Linked DNA regions of Bradyrhizobium diazoefficiens. The protein of the gene in region 1 binds, or shares a complex with, the protein of each later gene. Links are inferred from orthologs where the notes say so. Each region holds a gene or a part of one and is shown in the gene's direction. Other genes may lie near its edges. The genes, in order: accB and accD.

Evidence for each region.
Region 2: the proteins of accB (region 1) and accD are in contact, whole or in part, in a solved structure (PDB 8UXZ), measured with the Escherichia coli proteins. The link is inferred for Bradyrhizobium diazoefficiens from one-to-one orthologs.

What each region holds. Positions count from the first base shown.
Region 1 is NZ_CP067100.1:4,367,605-4,383,939, forward strand. What follows is about bases 7,917-10,762. They hold accB (acetyl-CoA carboxylase biotin carboxyl carrier protein), read left to right. Parts: upstream 7,917-9,013; coding sequence 9,014-9,511; downstream 9,512-10,762. Other genes in these bases: JJB99_RS20760 (DUF1236 domain-containing protein), read left to right, coding at 7,917-8,280; aroQ (type II 3-dehydroquinate dehydratase), read left to right, coding at 8,509-8,976; accC (acetyl-CoA carboxylase biotin carboxylase subunit), read left to right, coding at 9,594-10,762. Outside these bases: JJB99_RS20730 (tetratricopeptide repeat protein), read right to left, coding at 1-1,265; JJB99_RS20735 (dicarboxylate/amino acid:cation symporter), read right to left, coding at 1,453-2,787; JJB99_RS20740 (biotin transporter BioY), read right to left, coding at 2,871-3,428; JJB99_RS20745 (pyridoxal phosphate-dependent aminotransferase), read right to left, coding at 3,516-4,703; JJB99_RS20750 (M48 family metalloprotease), read left to right, coding at 4,912-6,315; JJB99_RS20755 (DsbA family protein), read left to right, coding at 6,414-7,181; more of JJB99_RS20760, read left to right, coding at 7,414-7,916; more of accC, read left to right, coding at 10,763-10,952; JJB99_RS20780 (sensor histidine kinase), read left to right, coding at 11,058-12,575; JJB99_RS20785 (response regulator), read left to right, coding at 12,572-13,012; JJB99_RS20790 (sensor histidine kinase), read left to right, coding at 13,009-14,112; aat (leucyl/phenylalanyl-tRNA--protein transferase), read left to right, coding at 14,161-14,841; JJB99_RS20800 (DUF2155 domain-containing protein), read right to left, coding at 14,845-15,882; JJB99_RS20805 (Na+-dependent transporter), read left to right, coding at 16,110-16,335. UniProt on the Escherichia coli protein: This protein is a component of the acetyl coenzyme A carboxylase complex; first, biotin carboxylase catalyzes the carboxylation of the carrier protein and then the transcarboxylase transfers the carboxyl group to form malonyl-CoA.
Region 2 is NZ_CP067100.1:90,872-99,193, reverse strand. Bases 5,489-8,322 are described here. They hold accD (acetyl-CoA carboxylase, carboxyltransferase subunit beta), read left to right. Parts: upstream 5,489-6,351; coding sequence 6,352-7,293; downstream 7,294-8,322. Other genes in these bases: JJB99_RS00370 (bifunctional folylpolyglutamate synthase/dihydrofolate synthase), read left to right, coding at 7,290-8,322; trpA (tryptophan synthase subunit alpha), read left to right, coding at 5,489-6,243. In the rest of the region: rpsA (30S ribosomal protein S1), read left to right, coding at 1-1,188; signal peptide peptidase SppA, read left to right, coding at 1,551-2,531; JJB99_RS00400 (integration host factor subunit beta), read left to right, coding at 2,703-3,008; JJB99_RS00395 (lipopolysaccharide assembly protein LapA domain-containing protein), read left to right, coding at 3,080-3,472; JJB99_RS00390 (phosphoribosylanthranilate isomerase), read left to right, coding at 3,537-4,196; trpB (tryptophan synthase subunit beta), read left to right, coding at 4,193-5,410; more of trpA, read left to right, coding at 5,407-5,488.

The sequences.
Region 1 (16,335 bases):
CCGTTCAGCGGCTCACCCTGCCACTCAGGCTCGCTGAAGGTGGGATCGCCGTCGGACAGCGACTTGCATTTGCGCCGCCAGCGATAGGCCGCAAAGCCATTCACGAAGTCGCCGTTCATCAGCAGGAAATGCGCATGGTTGTACTGCGCGAGCGGCTGCTCCGGATCGAACCCGACCGCGCGATGCGAGGCCGCGAGCGCCTCGTCGATCTCGCCGGCATTGCGCAGCGCCACCGCAAGATTGGCGTGGCCCTTGGCATAGTCGGGATCGGCAGCGACCGCGCAGCGATGCGCGGCAATCGCATCGCAGGCGCGGTCCTGCTTCTCGAAGACGATGCCGAGATTGGTCCAGGCCGCTGCGTAATCGGGCTTGAGCAGCACCGCTTGCTCGCAGGCGGAGGCCGCCTCGTCCAGCGCGCCGAGCTCGGACAGACAGGCGCCGAGATTGCTTGCGATCACGTGATCCGATGCGTCGCGCGCAAGGCTCCGCCGGTAGATCTCGGCAGCGTCTTGCAGCTGACCGGCCTCGTGCAGCACGAGGCCCAGCAGGCGCAGTGCCGCCACGTTATCAGGTGCGAGCGCGATGGCCCGGCGGTACGAGGCGACGGCGTCTTGAAGCAATCCTTCCCGGTAGAGCACGGCGCCGAGACTGCACAGCAGCGCGGGATCATCCGGATCGCTGTCGAGGGCGCGGCGATAAGCGGCTTCCGCCTCGCCGAGCCGCATCTGATCCGCAAGGAGATTGCCGAGATTGAGCCAGACGCCGCGATAGCAAGGCTCCCGCGCGATAACCGCGCGATAGGCCTCCTCGGCTTCCGTCGGCCGCCCCTGCCCGGCGAGCACGACGGCGAGATTGAAGCAGGCCCGCGTCAGATGCGCATCGAGCACCAGCGCGCGGCGATAGGCGGCTTCGGCCTCGTCGAACCGCGCGAGCGCTCCCAGTGCCAAGCCGAGCTTGTTGTGCAGGCCCGCATCGTCCGGCCGCCGGACCAGCGCACGGCGGAACGCGGCCACCGCGCCTTCCTGCTCGCCCTTCAGCGCCAGTGCGTCGCCGAGCGTGACCAGCGCAGGCGCATGGTCCGGATCGATGTCGAAGACGCGGCCGAGCAGCTCGGCACCATCGGCCGCGCGATCCGTGACGAAAGCGGCCACGGCGGCAAGATGCAACGCCGGCACATGATCCGGCTCGACCCGCAGCACCTCCGCACAGAGCGCGTCAGCCTGATCCGGCCGCCCCGCCGAAAAACGCTCCGCCGCCTCCAGCACGATTCGATCCACAGCCCCGTTGCCCACGATACCGCCCGCCCCTTAACGTCAGAGATGCGGGTTAAACGGGCGAAGCCGCGAAATCCGTCAGTCGGATCGCTCGGCCGGCCAAAAGAAAAAGGGCTGATCGAGAATCTCGACCAGCCCTGCGACTTCGAGCTCTGACGGCGCCGGCGCCGGCTGCACATCAGTCCGTCGTGACGGCCGTTTCCATGTCGGTCGGATCGATCTGCCTGGAGAGGTTGGCGTTGAGCTTGTTGCGGTCGAGCTCGCCCTCCCACCAGGCGACGATCACGCAGGCAACGCCGTTGCCGCACAGATTGGTCAGCGCGCGGCACTCGCTCATGAACTTGTCGATGCCGAGCACGATCGCCATGCCCGGCACGAGGCGCGGATCGACCACGGCGAGCGTTGCCGCCAGCGTGATGAAGCCCGCCCCGGTGATGCCCGAGGCACCCTTCGAGGTCAGCATCGCCACGACCAGAATCGTGAGCTGCTGACTGAAGGAGAGATCGTAGCCGAGCGCCTGCGCGATGAAGAGCGTCGCCAGCGTCATGTAGATGTTGGTGCCGTCGAGGTTGAACGAATAGCCCGTGGGCACCACGAGGCCGACCACCGACTTGGAGCAGCCGAGCCGCTCCAGCTTCTCCATCAGGGACGGCAGCGCACTTTCCGAGGACGAGGTGCCGAGCACGATCAGCAGCTCGTCCTTGATGTAGGCCAGGAACTTGAAGATCGAGAAGCCGGCGATCCGCGCGATGATGCCGAGCACCACTAACACGAACAGCGCCGCGGTGACGTAGAACGTCGCGATCAGTCCGATCAAGTTGAGGATCGCGCCGGTGCCGAACTTGCCAATCGTAAAGGCCATCGCGCCGAACGCACCGATCGGCGCCGCGCGCATCACGATCGCGATGACGCCGAACACCGCGTGCGCGGCATCGTCGATGAAGCTGCGGATGGAATGGCCGCGCTCGCCGAGCCCCATGATGGCGAAGCCGAACAGCACCGAGAACAGCAGCACCTGGAGGATCTCGCCTTGCGCGAAGGCGCCGACCACGGTGTCCGGAATGATGTGCAGCACGAAATCGACTGACTTCTGACCGGCGGCCTGCTTGGCGTAATTGGCGACGGCCGCCTCGTTGGCCGCGCCGCTGCCGAAGCCGGCGCCCGGCTTCACCAGATTGCCGATGATCAGTCCGATCACCAGCGCAAAGGTCGAGACGATCTCGAAATAGACCAGCGCCTTGACGCCGATGCGGCCGACCTTCTTGGCGTCCTGGATATGGGCGATGCCGGAGACCACGGTGCAGAAGATGATCGGCGCGATCACCATCTTGATCAGCTTGATGAAGCCGTCGCCGAGCGCCTTGATCCAGTCGTTGGTGGCGACTTGCGGCCAGAGCGAGCCGACGATGACGCCGAGCACGATGGCGATCAGCACCTGAACGTAGAGAATTTTGTACCACGGCTTGGCTGCGGCTGGCGCTGCAGGCGCCGCCGCCATCGTTGTCGTCGTCATTGTTTCACTCCCCCTCAAACTCGGAGCCAGCCAAGATCAACTTGGCCGGCTCTGTCAATCGGAACTGCTCGTTTTGGCGCGCTTTAGCCGCGGCGATCGACGATCCGGCGTGCCGCCGGCATCAGCGTCGCGCCCAGCGCGTTCTTGACCAGCGAGGCTGCAATAAATGGCGCAACGCCGACTTGCCAGGCCTTCGCGGCGCCGAGTCCGAGACCAAAAGCAAGCCAGCCGAACCCGGCCACCAGTATGACAATATGACCAACTGCCATCGCTGCGAACAACAGCACGACGCTGCGATCCCAGCCGCGCTCGGCGAGCCAGCCGGTGATGAAGGCGGCGCCAACGAAGCCGAACAGATAACCGGCGGTCGGACCGACCAGCGGTGCAATCCCGCCGACCGGGCTGGCGAACACCGGCAGTCCCATTCCGCCTTCGGCGAGGTAGGCGATCATGGTTGCGCTGCCAAGGCGCCAGCCATAGGCAGCGCCGATCATCAGCACCACCAGCGTCTGCAACGTCATGGGCACGTAAGGCAGCGGCAGGTTCACCTTGGCTGATAGCGCCATCAAGGCGGTGCCGAGCGCGATCAGCACGACGGCGCGAACTGCGCCGACACTTTCACCCGGCCGGGTCGGCCACATCAGGGCGGCGAGAGGAGAATGCGAAGTGACGGACGGCAAGGAAGGGTCAGACAAGTTGAACTCCGGAAGGCTTTCCAAAACTGGCGGCTATTTAAGCCAGTGAGCGATCCGGTCAACTGCCTCGCGCATCTCTTCCGCCGAGCGCGCATAGGAAAAACGAATGAACGAGCGGCCGTGGATAGGATCGAAATCGACTCCTGGCGTTGCCGCGACGTTGGCCTGCTCCAGCATCTGCTTGGCGAACTCGAAACTGTCGGAGGTGAAGTCGGAGACATCGGCATAGAGATAAAATGCACCGTCGGCAGGCAGAAACTTGCGAAGGCCCGCCTTGGGCAATCCCTCGATCAAAATGCGCCGGTTTTCCTGATAGCCGTGCTTGATCTCCTCCATCTCGGCCGCGCCGTCGAATGCCGCCTCCGCCGCGATCTGCGACAGCGCCGGCACCGAGATCGACAGGTTCTGCTGGAGACGCTCGATCGGGCGCACCAGAATTTCCGGCGCGACCATCCAGCCGACGCGCCAGCCGGTCATGCAAAAATATTTCGAGAACGAGTTGATCACCAGCGCGTGCTCGGATAGCGCCGCCGCCGTCACTGCGGGAAACGCGTAGTCGAGCCCGTGATAGATCTCGTCGGAGATGAAGCGGATGCCGGCATCCTCCGCCGCTGCGATCAGGCCGGCGAGCGCCTCGCGCGACATCATCGTTCCCGTCGGATTGGCGGGGCTGCCGACCAGCACGCCCTTGAGCGGCGCCTTGCGATGGGCGGCGAGCAGCGCCTCGCCCGTCAGCGCATGACGCGTCTCGTCGGCGGTCTCGATCAGCACCGGCTCGCAGCCGAGCGCGGTGAGGATGTGGCGGTACGGCGGATAGCCCGGCACCGTCACGGCGACGCGGTCGCCCGGCTCGAACATCGACAGGAACGCCAGGATGAACCCGCCGGAGGAGCCCGTCGTCACCACGATCCGCTCGGGGCTGACGTCACAGCCATAGACATCGCGATAATGCCGGGCGATGCGCGCGCGCAAGGAAGGAATGCCGAGCGCCGAGGTGTAATCGATCCGCCCGGCCTCGAGCGCGGCATGGGCCGCCGCGATCGCGGTCTTCGGCGCACCCGCCGCGGGCTGGCCGACCTCCATATGGATGACGTGGCCGCCGGCGGCCTCGATTCGGGCTGCCGCGGCCATGACGTCCATCACCATGAAGGGGGGAACATCGCTGCGGCGGGAGGGCTCGAGCCACTGCCCCAACCGGTTCCTCAATGTCGCATGGTGCATCGATTTCTGCTATTTCGCTGGCGGACCGGTCCGTCCGGTCCGTAAAAAACGGGGCGCTTGCGCCCCAGACTGGCCGCATTGTACGGCTCATAAGGAGTGCGGCTCACAAGGGCATATCGCGTATCCGGTCCGCCGCCAATCGCCAAAACCAATCACGAAACCGCTTTGCAAGAACGCCTGACCAAGACCGTTTGACCCAGACCGCCTGATGTTGCCCCAGATCGCATTGCGCAAGAAGGCCTCCGCCCTCACTGCCCTCGTCACGGCCGCGGCGATCGCGCTGCTGCCGGTTCCGGCCGCGCATGGACAGGCCAAGGGGCCGCCGGTGCTGCGCGACACCGAAACCGAGCAGCTGCTGCGCGAATACACCCGCCCGATCCTGCGCGTCGCCGGTCTGGAGAAGCAGAACATTCAGATGGTGATCCTCAACGACGCCTCGTTCAACGCGTTCGTTGCGGACGGCCGCCGCATCTTCGTCAATTACGGCGCAATCCTCCAGTCGGAGACGCCAAACCAGATCATCGGCGTGCTCGCGCACGAAACCGGGCATCTGGCCGGCGGCCACCTGTCCAAGCTGCGCGAGCAGCTCGCCACCGCCCAGACCCAGATGATCATCGCGATGTTGCTCGGCGCCGGCGCGATTGCCGTCGGCAGCACTCGTGGCAGCAACAGCGCGGGCAATAACGGTCTCGCCAATGCCGGCGCGGCCGCGATCGCCGCCCCGCAGGAGATGATCCGCCGCTCGCTGCTGTCCTACCAGCGCCAGCAGGAGGAGAACGCCGACCGCGCCGGCGTGAAATTCCTGACAGCGACCCAGCAATCGCCGAAGGGCATGTACGAGACGTTCAAGCGCTTCACCGGCGAAAGCCTGTTCGCCGCACGCGGCGCCGATCCCTATCTCCAGTCGCACCCGATGCCCGCCGAGCGCGTCGCCGCGCTCCAGGAATTCGCCAGCTCCAGCCCCTATTGGGACAAGAAGGACGATCCCGCGCTGCAGCTCCGCCACGACATGGTGCGTGCCAAGATCTCCGCGTTCATGGAGCGGCCGGAGACGGTGTATCGCCGCTATCCGCAGACCAACGAGAGCCTGCCGGCGCGCTATGCCCGCGCCATCAGCACCTATCTGCACGGGGACTTACGCAGCGCGCTGGCCCAGATCGACGCCCTGATCCAGGTCCAGCCCAACAACCCGTACTTCTACGAGGTGCGCGGCCAGGCGCTGCTGGAGAGCGGCAAGCCTGCCGAGGCCATCGCCCCGCTGCGCAAGGCGGTCGCGCTCTCCAACAATGCGCCCCTCATCGAGATGTTACTTGGGCAGGCTCTGGTTGGAACCGATAATAAGGCCTACACGGACGACGCCGTTCGGATTCTCCGCGCCGCGGTGGCGCGCGAGCCCGAGGCGCCGCTCGGCTATACCCAGCTCGCGATGGCCTATGGCCGGAAGGGCGACTATGCCGAGGCCGATCTCGCCTCGGCCCAGGCCGCCTATTTGCGCGGCGACAACAAGACCGCCCGCGAGCTTGCCACGCGCGCGAAAACCCGTTTCGCCGTCGGCACGCCCGGATGGGTCAAGGCCGACGACATCGTGGCGGCGAAGCCGCCGCGCAACTAGATCGACCCAACCGACGCCCGACACTACGACGTCACGACATCGAGCTTAAGTCCGCCGGGACGCATCCCGAAACCTGCTTTGGATAAGAGGATTTGCCTATGCCTTCGCTGCGCCTGCTTGCTCCCGCGCTGTTTGCGCTCGCCATGTTCGGTGCAGCCGTGCCCGCGTCGGCCGACAGCTTCTCCGATGCCCAGCGCACCGACATCGAGGCGATCGTCAGGAACTACCTCGTCACCCACCCGGAGGTGCTCGAGGAGGCCATGACCGAGCTCAGCAAGCGCCAGGCCGACGCCGAAACCAAGAAGCACGAGGCCAGCATCGCGCAGAATTCGGATGCGATCTTCAACTCGCCGCGCCAGGTCGTGCTCGGCAACAAGGACGGCGACGTCACCTTCGTCGAGTTCTTCGATTACAATTGCGGCTACTGCAAGCGCGCCATGGGCGACATGCTCGACCTCATGAAGAGCGATCCGAAGCTGAAGGTCGTGCTGAAGGAATTTCCGGTGCTGAGCCAGGGTTCAGTCGAGGCGGCGCAGGTCGCGGTCGCCGTGCGCATGCAGGACCCCACCGGCAAGAAGTATCTCGACTTCCACCAGAGGCTGCTCGGCGGCCGCGGCGCCGCGGACAAGGCGCGCGCCATGCAGGCGGCCAAGGAGGCCGGCCTCGACACCGCCAGGATCGAGAAGGACATCCAAAACCCTGAGGTGCGCGCCACCATCGAGGAGAACTTCAAGCTTGCGGAGGCCATGGGCATGAACGGCACGCCGAGCTACGTGATCGGCAAGCAGATCGTGATCGGCGCCGTCGGCCTCGAAGGCCTCAAGGAAAAGATCGGCGTCGCCCGCTGCGGCAAGGCAACCTGCTGATCAGGTGTTCTACGCTTCAGCAAACGCAAAAGGCCGGCTGAAAAGCCGGCCTTTTTCTTGCACCAAACCGTGGCTCACACCTTGGTTCAAACCTTGGCGCGATCCTGCAAAGTCATTCATCCGGCATTCAACAAACAAATGCCGCGGAACAGGCGAAGTTCCGGAACAACTCAAATCCCCTTTCGTTGGTGGCGCGGGCAATGACGCGAAGAAAACACGTGAGGAGAATTCGATGTTGAATCGCTTTATGATCTCGGTTGCCGCGCTCGCGCTGGTCGCGGGCACCGGTTTCGCCAACGCACAGGGCACCATGGGCCGCGACAGCGGCGGCGCGCAGACGCAGCATTCGCAGTCTTCGGGCGGCGCGGCCGAGCGCAGCGGCTCGATGGGCAAGGAATCCACCCAGGAGAAATCCGCACAAGACAAATCCACCCACGAGAAGGGCACCGTCGGCCAGGCCGGCGGCTCCGGCAGCATGAAGTCCGGCACCTCGGCCGAGGACAAGTCCTCGGGCGCGACGAAGGACGAGCATTCGGGCCGCGAGATGAACAAGAACGCGGCTGAGGACAAGTCCGGCGCCACCAAGGGCCAGCGCACCGACGAGCGTGCGCAGGGTCAGCAGGACAAGTCCAAGAGCATGAGCCAGGACACCAGCAAGTCCGGCGCCCAGAAGGACCAGAAGGCTGAGGGCAGCAAGACCGGCACCTCGACCAACAACGCCGAGAACCAGAATCGTACCGGCACGAGCCCCAACCAGAACGCTCAGGGTCAGACCGGCACCAGCACCAACCAGAACGCCCAGGGTCAGACCAACACGACGGTTGGCCAGGCCGGTGCCGGCGCCAAGCTCTCGACCGAGCAGCGGACCCAGATCACGTCGGTGATCCGCGAGGAGCACGTGCGGCCCGTCACCAACGTGAACTTCTCGATCTCGGTCGGCACGCGCATTCCGCGTGAGGGCATCGAGCTGCACGCCCTGCCGTCGCGGGTCGTGACGATCTATCCGGAGTGGCGGACCTATAAGTACGTCCTGGTCCGGGATGAGATCGTGATCATCAATCCGGACACCTACGAGATCGTGGCGGTCCTGAACGCCTAAGGCCGGATACCGGCAACCTCAGGGGCGGGCAGCAATGCCCGCCCCCTTTGCATTCGGCCGCAGCCATGGTTAGGACTGGTTAACAAGCAATTTCCGTATCTTCCGCACAGGTTTTTGCGCTCTGGATGAGGGGCTTGATGCACCCCCGGAGCCCCTTCGAGGCTTCCCCTGGGGCGCTTTGTTACCTATAACCGCCGCCACGCCGAAGCACCTCTTTCCGGGATTGGAATGGCTGAACCTGCAACCGACACGATCCTCGTCCTGAACGGGCCGAACCTCAACATGCTGGGGACGCGCGAGCCCGAGAAGTACGGTCATGCCACGCTGGCCGATGTCGAGGCGCTGTGCCGGGAGACGGCAGCACACTTCGGCCTGAAGGCCGACTGCCGCCAGTCCAACCGCGAAGGCGAGCTGATCGATTTCATCCACGAGGCGCATGCGCGCAAGATGAAGGGCATCATCATCAATGCGGGCGGCTATTCGCACACCTCGATCGCGCTGCACGACGCGCTGCTGGCGGTGCAGATCCCGACGGTCGAGGTGCATGTGACCAACATCCATGCCCGCGAGAGCTTCCGTCACCACTCCTACACCGCGCGCGCGGCCTTCGCCTCGCTCTGCGGTTTCGGCATCGAGGGCTACCGCCTCGCCATCCAGGGCCTTGCCGCCAGGCTCGGCATCAAGTCCAAAGCCTGACGCTCCCTCATCACACAGAACATTCGGATCAAACAACATGGCGCGCCAGCCAGACGATAAAGCAGCCGCAAAGTTTTCCAGCGAGGATTCCGCGCTCGTGCGCGAGCTCGCATTGCTGCTCGATGAGACCAGCCTCACCGAGATCGAGATTGAACGTGCGGGCCTGCGCCTGCGCGTCGCCCGCAACATCAGCGTCGCCGCGACCATGCCGATGCCGGTCGCAGCCCCTCCCGCCGCCCTGCCGGCGGCAGCAAGCGCCGTTGCAGCGCCCGCTGCGGCCGCAGCCGACCTGTCTAAACATCCCGGCGCCGTCACCTCGCCGATGGTCGGCACCGCTTATTGGGCGCCGGAGCCCGGCGCCAAACCGTTCATCGAGGTCGGCAGCAAGGTCTCGGTCGGCCAGACGCTGCTGATCATCGAAGCCATGAAGACCATGAACCAGATCCCCTCGCCGCGCGCCGGTACGGTGACACAGATCCTGGTCGACGACGGCCAGCCGGTCGAGTACGGCGAGCCGCTGGTCATTATTGAGTGACGCGAATGGGGAATAGCGAATAGCGAATGGCATCAGCCTTCCCTACTCGCCATTCGCCACTCGCCATTCGCTGCAGGACAACATGTTCGACAAGATCCTCATAGCCAATCGCGGCGAGATCGCCCTTCGCATCCTGCGCGCCTGCAAGGAGCTAGGGATCGCCACCGTTGCCGTGCACTCCACCGCCGACGCCGATGCCATGCATGTGCGCCTGTCGGACGAGAGCGTCTGCATCGGCCCGCCACCGTCCAAGGACAGCTATCTCAACGTGCCCGCGCTGCTCGCGGCCTGCGAGATCACCGGCGCCGATGCCGTGCATCCCGGCTACGGCTTCCTGTCCGAGAACGCGCGCTTCGCGGAAATTCTCGCGGAGCACAATCTGCAGTTCATCGGCCCCAAGGCCGAGCACATCCGCCTGATGGGCGACAAGATCGAGGCCAAGAAGACCGCCAAGAAGCTCGGCATCCCCGTGGTGCCCGGCTCCGACGGCGCGGTCGGCCCCGACGACGATGCGATGGCGATCGCGAAGAAAATCGGCTTCCCGGTGCTGGTGAAGGCGGCGGCCGGCGGCGGCGGCCGCGGCATGAAGGTCGCGCACAGCGAGGCCGACCTCCAGGTCGCGCTGTCGACGGCGGCCAATGAAGCCAAGTCGGCCTTTGGCGACGCATCGGTCTATCTGGAAAAATACCTCCAGAAGCCGCGCCACATCGAGATCCAGATCCTTGGCGACGGCCGCGGCGGCGCCATCCATCTCGGCGAGCGCGATTGCTCGCTGCAACGCCGTCACCAGAAAGTCTGGGAGGAAGGGCCCTCACCGGTGCTCGCCGCCGCCGCGCGCGCCAAAATCGGCGAGACCTGCGCGAAAGCGATGCGCGAGATGAAATATCTCGGCGTCGGCACCATCGAGTTCCTGTTCGAGGACGGCGAGTTCTACTTCATCGAGATGAACACGCGCATCCAGGTCGAGCATCCCGTCACCGAGAGCATCACCGACATCGACCTCGTGCTGGAGCAGATCCGCATCGCCGCGGGCGGCGAATTGCCGGCGAAGCAGACTGAGGTGCAGATCATCGGCCACGCCATCGAGTGCCGCATCAACGCCGAGAACCCGCAGACCTTCCGGCCCTCGCCGGGCCGCATCACCCAATATCACCCGCCCGGCGGGCTCGGCGTGCGGATCGATTCCGCGGTCTATCAGGGCTACCAGATCCCGCCATATTACGACTCGCTGGTCGGCAAGCTGATCGTCCATGGCAAGACCCGGGCCGAATGCCTGATGCGGCTGCGCCGGGCGCTGGACGAGATGGTGGTCGAGGGCATCGAGACCACGCTGCCGCTGTTCCGTGACCTGGTCCGCCAGGCCGCCATCATCGATGGCGACTACCACATCCATTGGCTGGAACAGTATCTCGCCGGCAAGGCGGAACCTGCTCCCAAATAACGTCCAGCCGCTTTGGAACCCTTTGCCTTCGCGGACGTTCTGAGCAGTTGGAACTGCTCTCGGGGGCCTCTTTGCATTCCGTCGTTTGTGTGAGGCGAGACCGTCGTGACGGCTGAGTCCCTCCGGCGGCGCGCAATCTGGCAGATCCTGCTGTTCGCGGCGGGCCTCTTGGTGCTGACCGTGATCAGCGCCGGCTCGGTCTATCTCGTCAACAAGGCCAGGGAGGACAGCAAATGGGTGATCCACACCATCGAGGTGGAAAATCAGATCAACACCCTGCTGCTTGAAGTCCGTCGCGCCGAGAGCGGCGCCCGCGGCTTTCTCCTGACGCGGGGACCGGACTTCCAGTCGGACCATGAGAAGGCCGTCGCAGCGATCATTCCGGCGCTCGACAAGCTTACGCGTCAGATCGGCGACGATCCGGCGCAACGCGACAGCATCGAGAAGCTGAGAGCAGCGATCGGAACGCGGCTCGACCAGTTCTCGCGCGAGATGGATTTCGTCAGGCAGGATCAACCCGATCGGGCCATTGCGCTGGTCCGCGAGGCCGCCGCAAGCAACACCACGACCACGATCGGCAACCTGGCCAACGCGATGATCCGCGAAGAGGAGCGGCTGTTCCGGATCCGGACTGCCAACTCCGATCGAAGTCAGACGCTCGCCGCATCGATGACGGGCATCGGATCGGGCCTCGTCGTGCTGCTGGCGCTGATCTCGATCTGGCTGGTCCGCCGATCCGCACGTGCGCGCGATGAAGCTGACACGCGTCTGCGCGACGCAAACCTCAACCTTGAGTCTGTCGTCGACGAACGCACGGCAGACCTGCGCGAGGCCAACGACGAAATCCAGCGCTTTGCCTACATCGTCAGCCACGATCTGCGCTCGCCCCTCGTCAACATCATGGGCTTCACCAGCGAACTCGAAGAGCTTGGCGGCGACATTTTCCGCCGCATCGGCAGCCTCACCCATGAAGCGGCCGGCGGGCCGCCGCCGGCGGCTGGCGAGATTTCGCTCACAGGCCCCGACCAGCAGCTTTCGGCGGATTTTTCCGAGGCGCTCGGCTTCATCAAGTCCTCCATCGCCAAGATGGATCGCCTGATCTCGGCGATCCTCAACCTCACCCGCGAGGGCCGGCGCGAGTTCAAGCCGGAGAAGATCGACATGCGCGAGCTGATCGAGGCCATCGTCTCGACACTGGCGCATCAGGCCGCCGAGGCGCAGGCCGAGATCCATGTCGAGCCGCTGCCGAATCTGGTCAGCGACCGTCTTGCGCTGGAGCAGATCTTCTCCAATCTGATCGACAACGGGATCAAATATCTCAAGACCGACGTTCCCGGCGAGATCAGAATCCGGGGGCGCACCAAACTCGGATACGCTATCTTCGAGATCAGCGACAACGGCCGGGGCATCGATCCCAGGGATCACCAGCGGATTTTCGACCTATTCCGCAGGGCGGGAACCCAGGACAGGCCCGGCCAGGGCATAGGTCTTGCCCACGTGCGTGCACTTGTGCGCCGCCTCGGCGGCACGATGTCGGTATCGTCGGAACTGAACGCGGGCAGCACGTTCACGATCACACTGCCCATCGCCTGGAACGCCAGCAACCGGAACGCAGATCGATGACTCAGCCCGTCAGCATCATCATGATCGAGGACGACGAGGGACATGCCCGCCTGATCGAGCGCAACATCCGCCGCTCCGGCGTCAACAACGAGATCATCTCCTTCGCCAACGGCAGCGACGCGATGAGGCACCTGTTCGGCGCCGACGGCAGCGGCCTCGTGCAGAAGGGCAATGCGCTCTTGATCCTGCTCGACCTCAACCTGCCCGACATGACCGGAATCGACATCCTGAAGCAGATCAAGGAGAACAAATATCTGAAGGCCTCGCCCGTGGTGGTGCTGACCACCACCGACGACAGCCAGGAAATCAAGCGCTGCTACGAGCTCGGCTGCAACGTCTACATCACCAAGCCCGTCAATTACGAGAATTTCGCCAATGCCATCCGGCAGCTCGGCCTGTTCTTCTCGGTCATCCAGGTCCCTCCCGCCGCCCCATGAACCAGCGCACGCCAACACTGCTCTACATCGATGACGACGATGCGCTGGCGCGCCTGGTCGATCGCGGCCTGACGCGGCGCGGCTACAAGGTCGTGCATGCTGCAAGCGGCGAGGAAGGCCTCGAACGCATCCGCCGCGCGGGGACCGATGGCGGCATCGACGTCGTGGCGCTCGATCAGTATATGCCCGGGCTCGACGGGCTGGAGACGCTCGAGCAGATCATGGCCATCGCGGGCGCGCCGCCCGTCGTGTTCGTCACGGCCTCGCAGGATTCCACCATTGCGGTGACTGCGTTGAAGGCGGGCGCGGCCGATTATCTCGTCAAGGACGTCAAGGGCGACTTCATCCCCCTGCTCCACGTTGCGGCCGAGGGCGCGCTGCGCCAGGCCGAGTTGCAGAAGGCGCGCGAGGAAGCCGAAGCCGAGATCCACGCCTCGCGCGACCGCTACGCCGCGCTCGCCGCCGAGCGCGAGCTCTTGCTGCGCGAGGTCAATCACCGCGTCGGCAACTCGCTCCAGATCATCGCCTCGCTGCTGCACCTTCAGGCGAGCTCCGCCGCGCGGGAAGAGGTCAAGGCGGCGCTGACCAATGCGATGGGCCGCGTTGCAGCGGTCGCGCAGGTGCACCGCCGCCTCTACACCTCGCAGGACCTCAAGAGCGTGGTGCTGAACCAATATCTGGATTCGCTGCTCGAGGATCTCCGCCGCTCGGCCGAAGGCAACCGGATGTCGCGCCTGACGCTGAAGGCCGAACCGATCGAGATCGACCCGGACCGCGCGGTCGCCGTCGGCATCATCGTCAACGAGCTGGTGATGAACGCGGTGAAATACGCCTATCCTGACGGCGCCGGCCCGATCCATGTCGAGCTGAGCTCGACAGGAGACGACCTGCTGCTGTCGATCAGCGACGACGGCGTCGGCGACAAGGGCAAGGCCGATCCGCGCTCCACCGGCATGGGCCAGCGCATCGTCGCAGCGATGGCCTCCAAGCTCGAAGCCACCGTCGAGCGCGACCCCGCGCATTCAGGAACCCGCATCGTGCTGAGGTTCCGCCGCGCGCCCGCCGCCCCCGGCAAAGCAAATAATGTCGCCGCGAGCTGACCCGCGCCGCCCATCGCAACCGAATTGCGATCCTGCTATTGTTGCGTCATGACTTCGCGCGACTCCGCCTCGTCTGAAATCACGCCGGCCGTGCTGCTGCGCGCCTATGCCTGCGGCATCTTTCCGATGGCGGAGAGCGCCGACGATCCGACCCTGTTCTGGGTCGAGCCGGAACTGCGCGGCGTGATCCCGCTCGATGGATTCCGCGTCGCCTCGCGGCTGGCGCGCACCGTGCGCTCGGATGCGTTTCGCGTCACCGTCAACACCGCGTTCAAGGCGACCATCGCCGGCTGCGCCGCGCCGCAGGCAGGGCGCGAGGACACCTGGATCAACAAGCGCATCCGCGACCTCTATGGCGGCCTCTACGAGCTCGGCCATTGCCACAGCGTCGAGGCTTGGCAGGGCGACGAGCTCGTCGGTGGGCTCTACGGCGTCAGCCTCGGGCGCGCCTTCTTCGGCGAGAGCATGTTCCACACCGTGCGCGATGCCTCGAAGGTCGCACTGGTGCACCTGGTCGCGCGGCTGATCCACGGCGGCTTCGAGCTGCTCGACACGCAATATGTCACCGAGCATCTGAAGAGCTTTGGCGCGGTGGAAATCTCACGGCGGCGCTACACCGGCCTGCTCGACAAGGCGCTGGCCGGCGATCCCGGCGATTTCCTGCGGCTCTCCGCCGGCGAGGCAATCCCGGGCGCCCGCGCGCTCGAGATCATCGCCTCGCGGCAATAGGATCTAGCGGCCGAAGCCGGGGAAATTGAACAGACCGGGCCGCTGCTGCTCCGGCTGCGGCGGAGCCGGCTGCGCTTGCGGCGGCGGCGGCAGAGGCTGCGGCGGGCGCTGCTGGACCTGCTTGGGTGCGGCCCTCTTCTGCGCAGGCGGCGGTGGCGCGGCCGGCTTGGTGGCGGGATCGGGCGCAGCGGTTGCCACGGTCTGCTGCGGCTCTTTGCAGTCGGTCAGCCAGATGTCGTAAATCGGGTGCTCGACGCCGTGCAGGCCCGGGCTTGCCGCGTACATCCAGCCCGAGAAGATGCGCTTCACCTCGCCCTGCAATGTGATCTCGTCGACCTCGACGAAGGCGTCGGTATTGGCGGCTTCCGTCGCCGGGCGCGTATAGCAGGCGTCGGTCTTGACGCGCAGCGCGCCGAACTGGACGGTCTCGCCGATATCCTCGTCGAAATTGATGATGCGCCCGGTGATCTTGTCGAGGCCGGAGAAGGTCGCCTTCTTGTTCACGATCTTCTGGGCCGGCGGTTCGGTCACGACCTCGTCGCCCGGCTGCAGGCTTGCCGGTGTCTGCGGCACGGCACCGCCGGGTGCGCCCTTCTGCTGCGGCGGGCGCTGACCGGGCGTGCCCGGCGGATTGGGCGGAGCGACCGCCACGGAGGGCGGCTGATTGGGCGGAGCGGCGGCGGAGCCCGGCGGCGGCGCCAGGGGCTGGCTCTCGACCGGCCCGGGCAAGGCATTGCCCTGGATGTTGCCTTGCCGTCCCGGCGGCGGAGGCATCGGGCGCGAGGGCAGCACGCGGCCCTGGGGTGGCAGCGCGGGGACTTCCTCGTCGTCGTCATCGGGCATCGGCGGTTGCGGCTGGCCGCGCGGAATGCTGCCCGGCGGCCGCAGCGGCGGCGGATCGGAGAAGATCGTGCCGATCTGCGCCTGCACGGGCATCGCCACCGTCAGCGCGGTAGCGGCCAGCAGCGCCGCAAGGCCTGTCAGAGTAAAGCTTTTGAACATCTCGCGCGGCTTCAACAGCGAATCGGGCTTGTTGGACATTTTACAGGGGATACCGCCGCTCGCAGGCCATCGGGTTAACACGCCGAATACGGCGGGGAAAGGGCGGCATTCCTGCCCTGCCCGCCGCCCGCTGGCCAGACCGGCTCCCCGATGGGATAGTTGATGCGCCTCTCCCCGGGGCCGCGCGGCGGGTATTGCCCCGAAAACGACGTCCCAACGACAACCAGAAGCCTCGGAGGTTCCGGGGCTACGAGATCGCAATCGAAATGCCGCCCGCCCTCCAAGCCATCATCGCCGCTCCAATCCGCTGGCTGACCTGGATTGGCGACCAGGGCACTCGCGCCGTGGCGACGGTGGTGTTCATCGCGGTCGCAGTGCCGCCGATCGGCGCGCTGCTGCGACCCTATCTCACCTGGGCGATCGTCGGCCTGCTCTGCATCTCGTTCATGCGCGTCGATCTCGCCGCGCTCTACGGCCATTTCCGCCGGCCCG
Region 2 (8,322 bases), 4.3 Mb from region 1 along the record:
GGCAACATCGTCGTCTCCCGCCGCACGGTGTTGGAAGAGACCCGCGCCGAGCAGCGCCAGGAGCTGGTGCAGAACCTCGAAGAGGGTCAGGTCATCGACGGCGTGGTCAAGAACATCACCGATTACGGTGCGTTCGTTGATCTCGGCGGCATCGACGGCCTGCTGCACGTCACCGACATCGCGTGGCGCCGCGTCAACCACCCGACCGAGGTGCTCTCGATCGGCCAGACCGTGAAGGTCAAGATCATCAAGATCAACCACGAGACGCACCGCATCTCGCTGGGCATGAAGCAGCTGCTGGACGACCCATGGCAGGGCATCGAAGCCAAGTACCCGCTGGGTGCCCGCTTCACCGGCCGCGTCACCAACATCACCGACTACGGCGCGTTCGTCGAGCTCGAGCCGGGCATCGAAGGCCTGATCCACGTCTCCGAGATGTCGTGGACCAAGAAGAACATGCACCCCGGCAAGATCGTGTCGACCTCGCAGGAAGTCGACGTGCAGGTGCTGGAAGTCGATTCCGTCAAGCGCCGCATCTCGCTCGGTCTCAAGCAGACCATGCGCAACCCGTGGGAGGTCTTCGTCGAAGGTCACCCGACCGGTTCGGTGGTCGAGGGCGAGGTCAAGAACAAGACCGAGTTCGGTCTGTTCCTGGGTCTCGAGGGCGACGTCGACGGCATGGTCCATCTCTCCGACCTCGACTGGAAGCTTCCGGGCGAGCAGGTGATCGACAACTACAAGAAGGGCGACATGGTCAAGGCCGTGGTGCTCGATGTGGACGTCGAGAAGGAGCGCATTTCTCTCGGAATCAAACAACTTGAAGGCGACCCCTTCGCCGAGCCGGGCGATGTCAAGAAGGGCGCGGTCGTGACCTGCGAAGTGCTCGAAGTGAAGGAGAGCGGCATCGAGGTGAAGATCGCCGGTACCGACTTCACCACCTTCGTCAAGCGCTCGGAGCTTGCGCGTGACCGCAACGACCAGCGCGCCGAACGGTTCGCCGTCGGCGAGAAGGTCGATGCCCGCGTGATCCAGTTCGACAAGAAGGCCCGCAAGGTTCAGGTGTCGATCAAGGCGCTCGAAGTCGCCGAAGAGAAGGAAGCCATCGCGCAGTACGGCTCCTCCGATTCGGGGGCGACGCTCGGCGACATCCTCGGCACCGCGCTCAAGAACCGCGGCGAGAACAAGTAAGCGAAGCTTTCGTTTCGCGAACATCAAAGCCCCGGCGCGAGCCGGGGCTTTTTTGTTGCGGCTCAAGCACCGCCGTCGTCCCAGACAAGCGCGCCTTAAGCGCGCGCAGATCAGGACCCATAACCACAGGAACCCGGTTTGGCAAAGACTCGGAGTTACCAGTCTCGCGCCGCAACTGCACCCTGTGGTTATGGGTCCCCGCCTTCGCGGGGACGACACCCTGAGTGCTTGGCGACCCCCTGCCCTAAGCAGCAGGCGGCCTTGTTTTCTTCTAATTGCGCCGCAATTGATGTATCCAGATAAGCCAATGGTCACGCTGTGACGGCACAACGCGTCTGGACTTTGTATTTGGAGATATTCCGATGTCGCTCGATTCGGACATCATCGTCGATCGCCGCAGGATTCGCCGCAAGCTGACGTTCTGGCGTGTGATGGCCGCGCTGATCGCGATCGCCGCGATTGCGGGCTTTGCCCTGGTCGCGACGCCCGGTGCGCGCGGCACCTTCGCCGCCGCCGGCTCGATCGCGCGGGTGCAGATCGAGGGCCTGATCCGCAGCGATTCCGAACGCACGCAGGCGCTGGAACGGCTGGAGAATTCGCAGGCCGCGGCCGTCATCGTTCACATCAACTCGCCGGGCGGCACCACCGCCGGCTCCGAGCAGCTTTACGATTCGCTTGCACGGCTGAAGGCAAAAAAGCCGCTCGTCGTCGTGGTCGAAGGGCTCGCCGCTTCCGGCGGTTACATCACGGCGATTGCCAGCGACCACATCATCGCGCAGCAGAGTTCGCTGGTGGGTTCGATCGGCGTGCTGTTCCAGTTTCCCAACGTCTCGGAGCTGCTGAAGACGGTCGGCGTCAAAGTCGAGGAGATCAAATCCTCGCCGCTGAAGGCCGCGCCCAACGGCTACGAGCCGACCAGCCCCGAAGCGCGCGCAGCGCTGGACGCACTGGTCAAGGATTCCTATGCCTGGTTCAAGGAACTGGTGAAGCAGCGGCGTGGCATGGATGACACGCAGCTCGAAAAAGTCGCCGATGGCCGCGTCTTCACCGGACGCCAGGCGATCGATCTCAAGCTGATCGATCAGCTCGGTGACGAGAAGGACGCCGTGACCTGGCTGGTCGAACAGAAGGGCGTCAAGAAGGGCCTTTCGGTGCGCGACTACAAGCTTGAGCCCCGCTTCGGCGATCTGCCGTTCCTCAAGACGGCGGCTGCCGTGACGCTGGAAGCGCTGGGTTTGGGCTCGATCGCGCATCAGATCGCGCAAACCGGCGTCGTGCAGGCCGTCGATCGGCTCGGAATGGATGGAATGCTGGCTCTGTGGCAGCCGGCTGCGTCGAACTGACGGAACCGCGCGAGCGCTGCAGGTTTTTCCCGTCTGACGGGTGGCAGGGCAGCTCGCTTTTTCGGCATTTGTCACGTATTTTCACGACGCTCAACCTTGATTTAGCGTCTTGACAGATCACGGTATTTTCACGGAAATGGTCATCCGCACGCTCCCGGGTCCTATCTCTCGATGATCAAATCCGAACTTGTTCAGCGTATCGCCGAGCACAACCCGCATCTGTACCAGCGGGATGTCGAGAACATTGTGAATGCGATTCTCGAAGAGATCGTAGCGGCCCTCGCGCGCGGTGACCGCGTCGAGCTGCGCGGCTTCGGTGCCTTCTCGGTCAAGCATCGCCCTGCACGCGCCGGGCGCAATCCGCGCACCGGAGCCCATGTGCCGGTCGATCAGAAGAGCGTTCCGTTCTTCAAGACCGGCAAGGAAATGCGCGAACGGCTGAACCGCGACCATCCGGATCCCGGCGCGCCAGATTAAGTCTGTCGTCCGGGCTTTACCGAACGGCCGCATGGTGCGGCAGCAAGCTTGATTCAAGACGGGCGATCGCGATGCGAAAGTTCCTGACCGCGCTGATCGTGATTCCAGTGTTCCTGCTGCTGGTGGCTTTCGCTGTCGCCAACCGGCATTTCGTGACGGTCTCGCTCGATCCCTTCATTTCGGACGATCCGTCGTTCGCGGTGACGCTGCCGCTGTTCCTGCTGCTGATCCTGGTGGCCGCCCTCGGGGTTCTCGCGGGCGGTCTGGCCGTCTGGTTTGGCCAGCGGCAGTGGCGGCGCGCGGCGCGGCGGAACGATGCGGATGCGCGGGCTGCGAGGAGCGAACTGGCCAATCTGCGGGCCCAAATGGCCGCGGCAAAGCCCGAATCCCAGCGCCTTCCCGTCCCATCCGGGACAGGCCTTTACGGGCCCGTCGGGCGAGACAAGCAGCGCGCGACGTTGTAGAAGCGGCCCCGACCGAAAACCCGTTTTCCGGCCGCCGCTTGCGGCCGCTACCCGCTTTGAGGCCATGTCCCTGCTCGTCAAAATCTGCGGCCTGTCCACGCCCGAGACACTTGACGTCGCGCTCGATGCCGGCGCCGACATGGTCGGGTTCGTGTTCTTTCCGCCGTCGCCGCGGCATCTGTCGCTGGAGACGGGGCGCGACCTCGACCGCCAGGTGAAGCGGCGCGCGCTTAAAGTGGCGCTCACCGTCGATGCCGACGATGCGACGCTCGACAACATCATGGACGCGCTGTCGCCGGATATCTTCCAGCTCCACGGCAATGAGAGCGTGGCGCGGCTGCGCGATATCAAGCAGAAATTCGGCCGCCCCGTGATGAAGGCCGTTCCGGTCGCAACCGCGGCCGATCTTGCCGTGTTGCCGGGCTATGCCGCAGTCGCCGATCGCATCCTGTTCGATGCGCGCGCGCCAAAGGACGCGACCCGCCCCGGCGGGCTGGGTGCGCCGTTCGATTGGCACCTGCTCGAAAATCTCGATCTGAACGTGCCCTACATGGTCTCGGGCGGGCTGCATGCCGACAATGTCGCCGAAGCGCTTCGCCTCACCCGCGCCGGCGGCGTCGACGTGTCCTCCGGTGTCGAGAGCGCCCCCGGCGTCAAGGATCCCGAGATGATCGAGGCCTTCATTCGCGCCGCGCGCGCCACTCAAGAGTTGAGCGTTCGATGACCATCGCCAAACCAAACTCATACCGCAGCGGCCCCGACGAGCGCGGCCATTTCGGCATTTTCGGCGGACGTTTCGTCGCCGAGACTCTGATGCCGCTGATCCTCGACCTGGAGCAGGCCTATACCGCGGCCAAGGCCGATCCGGCCTTCCAAGCCGAGATGAACGGTTATCTCAAGAACTACGTCGGCCGGCCCTCGCCGCTCTATTTCGCCGAGCGCCTCACTGAACATCTCGGCGGCGCGAAAATCTATCTGAAGCGCGAGGAGCTCAACCATACCGGCTCGCACAAGGTGAACAATGTGCTCGGCCAGATCATGCTGGCGCGGCGCATGGGCAAGAAGCGCATCATCGCCGAGACCGGCGCCGGCCAGCACGGCGTTGCCACCGCGACGCTGTGCGCGCGCTTTGGCCTGGAATGCGTGGTCTATATGGGCGCCGTCGACGTCGAGCGGCAGCAGCCCAACGTCATCCGCATGGAGATGCTGGGCGCCAAGGTGGTCCCGGTGCAGTCGGGCACGCGCACCCTGAAGGACGCCATGAACGAGGCGCTGCGCGACTGGGTCACCAACGTGCACAACACCTTCTACTGCATCGGCACGGTGGCAGGCCCGCATCCGTATCCGACGCTGGTGCGCGACTTCCAGTCGATCATCGGCAACGAGACCAAGGCGCAGATGCAGGAGGTCGAGGGCCGCCTGCCGGATTCGCTGGTCGCCTGCATCGGCGGCGGCTCCAACGCGATGGGCCTGTTTCATCCCTTCCTCGACGATCCCACCGTCGAAATCTTCGGTGTCGAAGCCGCGGGGCACGGGCTCACGCAATTGCATGCGGCGTCGATCGCGGGCGGCCGCCCCGGCGTGCTGCACGGCAACCGCACTTATCTGCTGATGGATGCCGACGGCCAGATCCAGGACGCGCATTCGATCTCGGCCGGCCTCGACTATCCGGGCATCGGCCCCGAGCATTCCTGGCTGCACGAGATCGGCCGCGTGAACTACCTCTCCGCGACCGATGACGAGGCGCTCGCCGCGTTCCAGCTGCTCTCCAAGCTCGAAGGTATCATCCCCGCGCTCGAACCCGCGCATGCCATTGCCAAGGTGATGGAGCTCGCGCCGAAGCGCTCAAAAGATCACCTGATGGTCGTCAATCTCTCCGGCCGCGGCGACAAGGACGTCCCGCAGGTCGGCGACATCCTGAGGGGCAACAGCAAGTGACCACGCGTATCGACACCCGTTTCGCCGAGCTGAAGAAGCAAGGCCGCTCGGCCTTTGTCACCTATGTGATGGCCGGCGATCCCGATCTCAGGACGTCGCTCGATATCGTCAAGGCGCTGCCCAAGGCAGGCGCCGACGTCATCGAACTCGGCATTCCCTTCACCGATCCGATGGCGGATGGTCCCTCGATTCAGGCTGCAGGTCTGCGCGCGCTCAAGGGCGGCATGACCTTGAAGAAGACGCTGGAACTCGTGCGCGCCTTCCGCAAGGACGACGACGTCACGCCGCTGGTGCTGATGGGCTATTACAATCCGATCTACATTTACGGCGTCGACAAGTTCTTGGCTGATGCCAAGACGGCCGGGGTCGACGGCCTGATCATCGTCGATTTGCCGCCGGAAGAAGACGACGAACTCTGCATTCCCGCGCTGAAGGCGGGCTTGAACTTCATTCGTCTCGCGACCCCGACCACCGACGACAAGCGCCTGCCTGCGGTGCTCGCGAACACATCAGGCTTTGTCTATTACGTCTCCATCGCCGGCATCACCGGTGCAGCAGCGGCGGACGCCAATGCCGTCGGTGAAGCTGTCGCGCGCATCAAGCGGCATACCAGTTTGCCGATCTGCGTTGGTTTTGGCATTCGCACACCGGAGGCGGCGCGCGCCATTGCGCAGAAGGCCGATGGTTCGGTGGTCGGCACCGCGCTGGTCGATGCGCTCAAGAACAGCCTCGATGCCGAGGGGCGGGCGACCGCCAAAACCGTTAACGCCGTGGCTGAGCTGACGGCGGCCTTGGCCCAGGGCGTCAAGGGCGCGAAACAGGCAGCCGAATAGGCCACAATTCCGCTGCCAAGGCGGACGACACGGCGGCTTGCCGCGCGCGGGCCCGGCAGCCATATATCCTTCAGGCGATCCCCAGGGGCTCGCACATCGGAGCAAACCATGAACTGGCTTACCAATGTGGTCCGGCCGAAGATCCGCAACATGCTGCGGCGGGAGACGCCGGAGAATCTGTGGATTAAGTGCCCGGATTCTGGACAGCTCGTGTTCTACAAGGACGTCGAAGCCAACCAGTTCGTCATTCCCGGCTCGAACTACCACATGCGCATGAACGCGGTGGCGCGCCTGAAGTCGATCTTCGACAACGAGACCTGGTATGACGTCGCGCTGCCTGACGTGATGCCCGACCCGCTCAAGTTCCGCGACGAGAAGAAATACGCCGACCGCATCAAGGATGCCCGCGCGCGGACCAATCTGAACGACGCGATCAAGGTCGGCTACGGCAAGCTCGAAGGCGCGGCCGTCGTCGTTGCCGTGCAGGATTTCGATTTCATGGGCGGCTCGCTCGGCATGGCCGCGGGCGAGGCGATTGTGCGCGGCATGGAGCTTGCGGTCGAGAAGAAGTCGCCGTTCATCGTGTTCGCCGCCTCGGGCGGCGCGCGCATGCAGGAAGGCATCTTGTCACTGATGCAGATGCCGCGCACCACCGTCGCGGTCCAGATGCTGCGCGAAGCAAAGTTGCCTTACATCGTCGTGCTGACCAACCCGACCACCGGCGGCGTCACCGCCTCCTATGCGATGCTGGGCGACGTACAGATCGCCGAGCCTGGTGCGTTGATCGGCTTTGCCGGCGCGCGCGTGATCGAGCAGACCATCCGCGAGAAGTTGCCCGAGGGATTCCAGCGCGCCGAATATCTCAAAGAGCACGGCATGGTCGACATGGTCGTGCATCGCCACGAGCTGCGTCCGACCCTGGCGCGGCTCTGCCGTCTGCTGACCAAGGCGCCGGCGCAGGATGGTGCATCGAAAACGGTGCAGCCGGTCGTCAGCCCGGCGCAGATCGTATCGGCCGCTGAGACGGCGCCGGCCGCGCCGCACGCGTGAGCGCCTCCGCCGATAGCGCAAAGTCCTCGCTCGATGCGTTGATCGGGCGGCTGTCGGCCCTGCATCAGAAGCGCATCGATCTCGGGCTGGAGCGGATGCACCGTCTGCTGGAGCGGCTCGGTCATCCCGAAAACAAGCTGCCGCCGGTGATCCACATCGCCGGCACCAACGGCAAGGGCTCGACCCTCGCTTATCTGCGCGCGACGCTCGAAGCCGCCGGCCTGCGTGTCCACGCCTACACCTCGCCCTATCTGGTCCGCATCAACGAATGTTTCCGGCTCGGCCGCATCGGCGGCGGCGTGCTGGTCGGCGACGACGAATTGCGCGCGGCACTGGAAGAGGTCGAGCGCGTCAATGCCGGCGAGGCCGCGACAGTTTTCGAGTTGAAGACCGCGGCCGCGTTTCATCTATTCGCGAAGCACCCGGCCGATGTGGTGCTGCTCGAAGTCGGCCTCGGCGGCCGACTGGATTCGACCAATGTGGTCGATACGCCGGCGGCCTGCGTGATCACGCCGATCAGCATGGACCACATGGATTTCCTTGGCGACACCCTAACGTCGATCGCCGGCGAGAAGGCCGCGATCATCAAGCGCGGCGTGCCCGTGATCTGTGCCGAGCAGGCGGGCGAGGCGATGGCCGTGATCGAGGCGCAGGCGGGGCGCATGCGCGCGCCGCTGTTTGCCGCGAACGAGGCTTGGCACGTCAATGTCGAGCATGGACGTCTGGTCTATTCCGACGATCGCGGCCTGATGGATCTCACAGCGCCGCGCCTGTTCGGCCGCCATCAGTTCGACAATGCAGGTCTTGCGATCGCGACGCTGCGCGCGATCCCGAACTTCAAGATCAACCACGCCGCATTCGAGGCCGGCATCCTCAGTGCGGACTGGCTGGCGCGGATGCAGCGCATCACGGCGGGCGAGTTGCTGTCCTGGGGACCGCAGGGCTCGGAGATCTGGCTCGACGGCGGCCACAATGCCGAAGGCGGGCGCGTCGCGGCAGCAGCCCTCGGCGATCTCGAAGAGCGGGTGT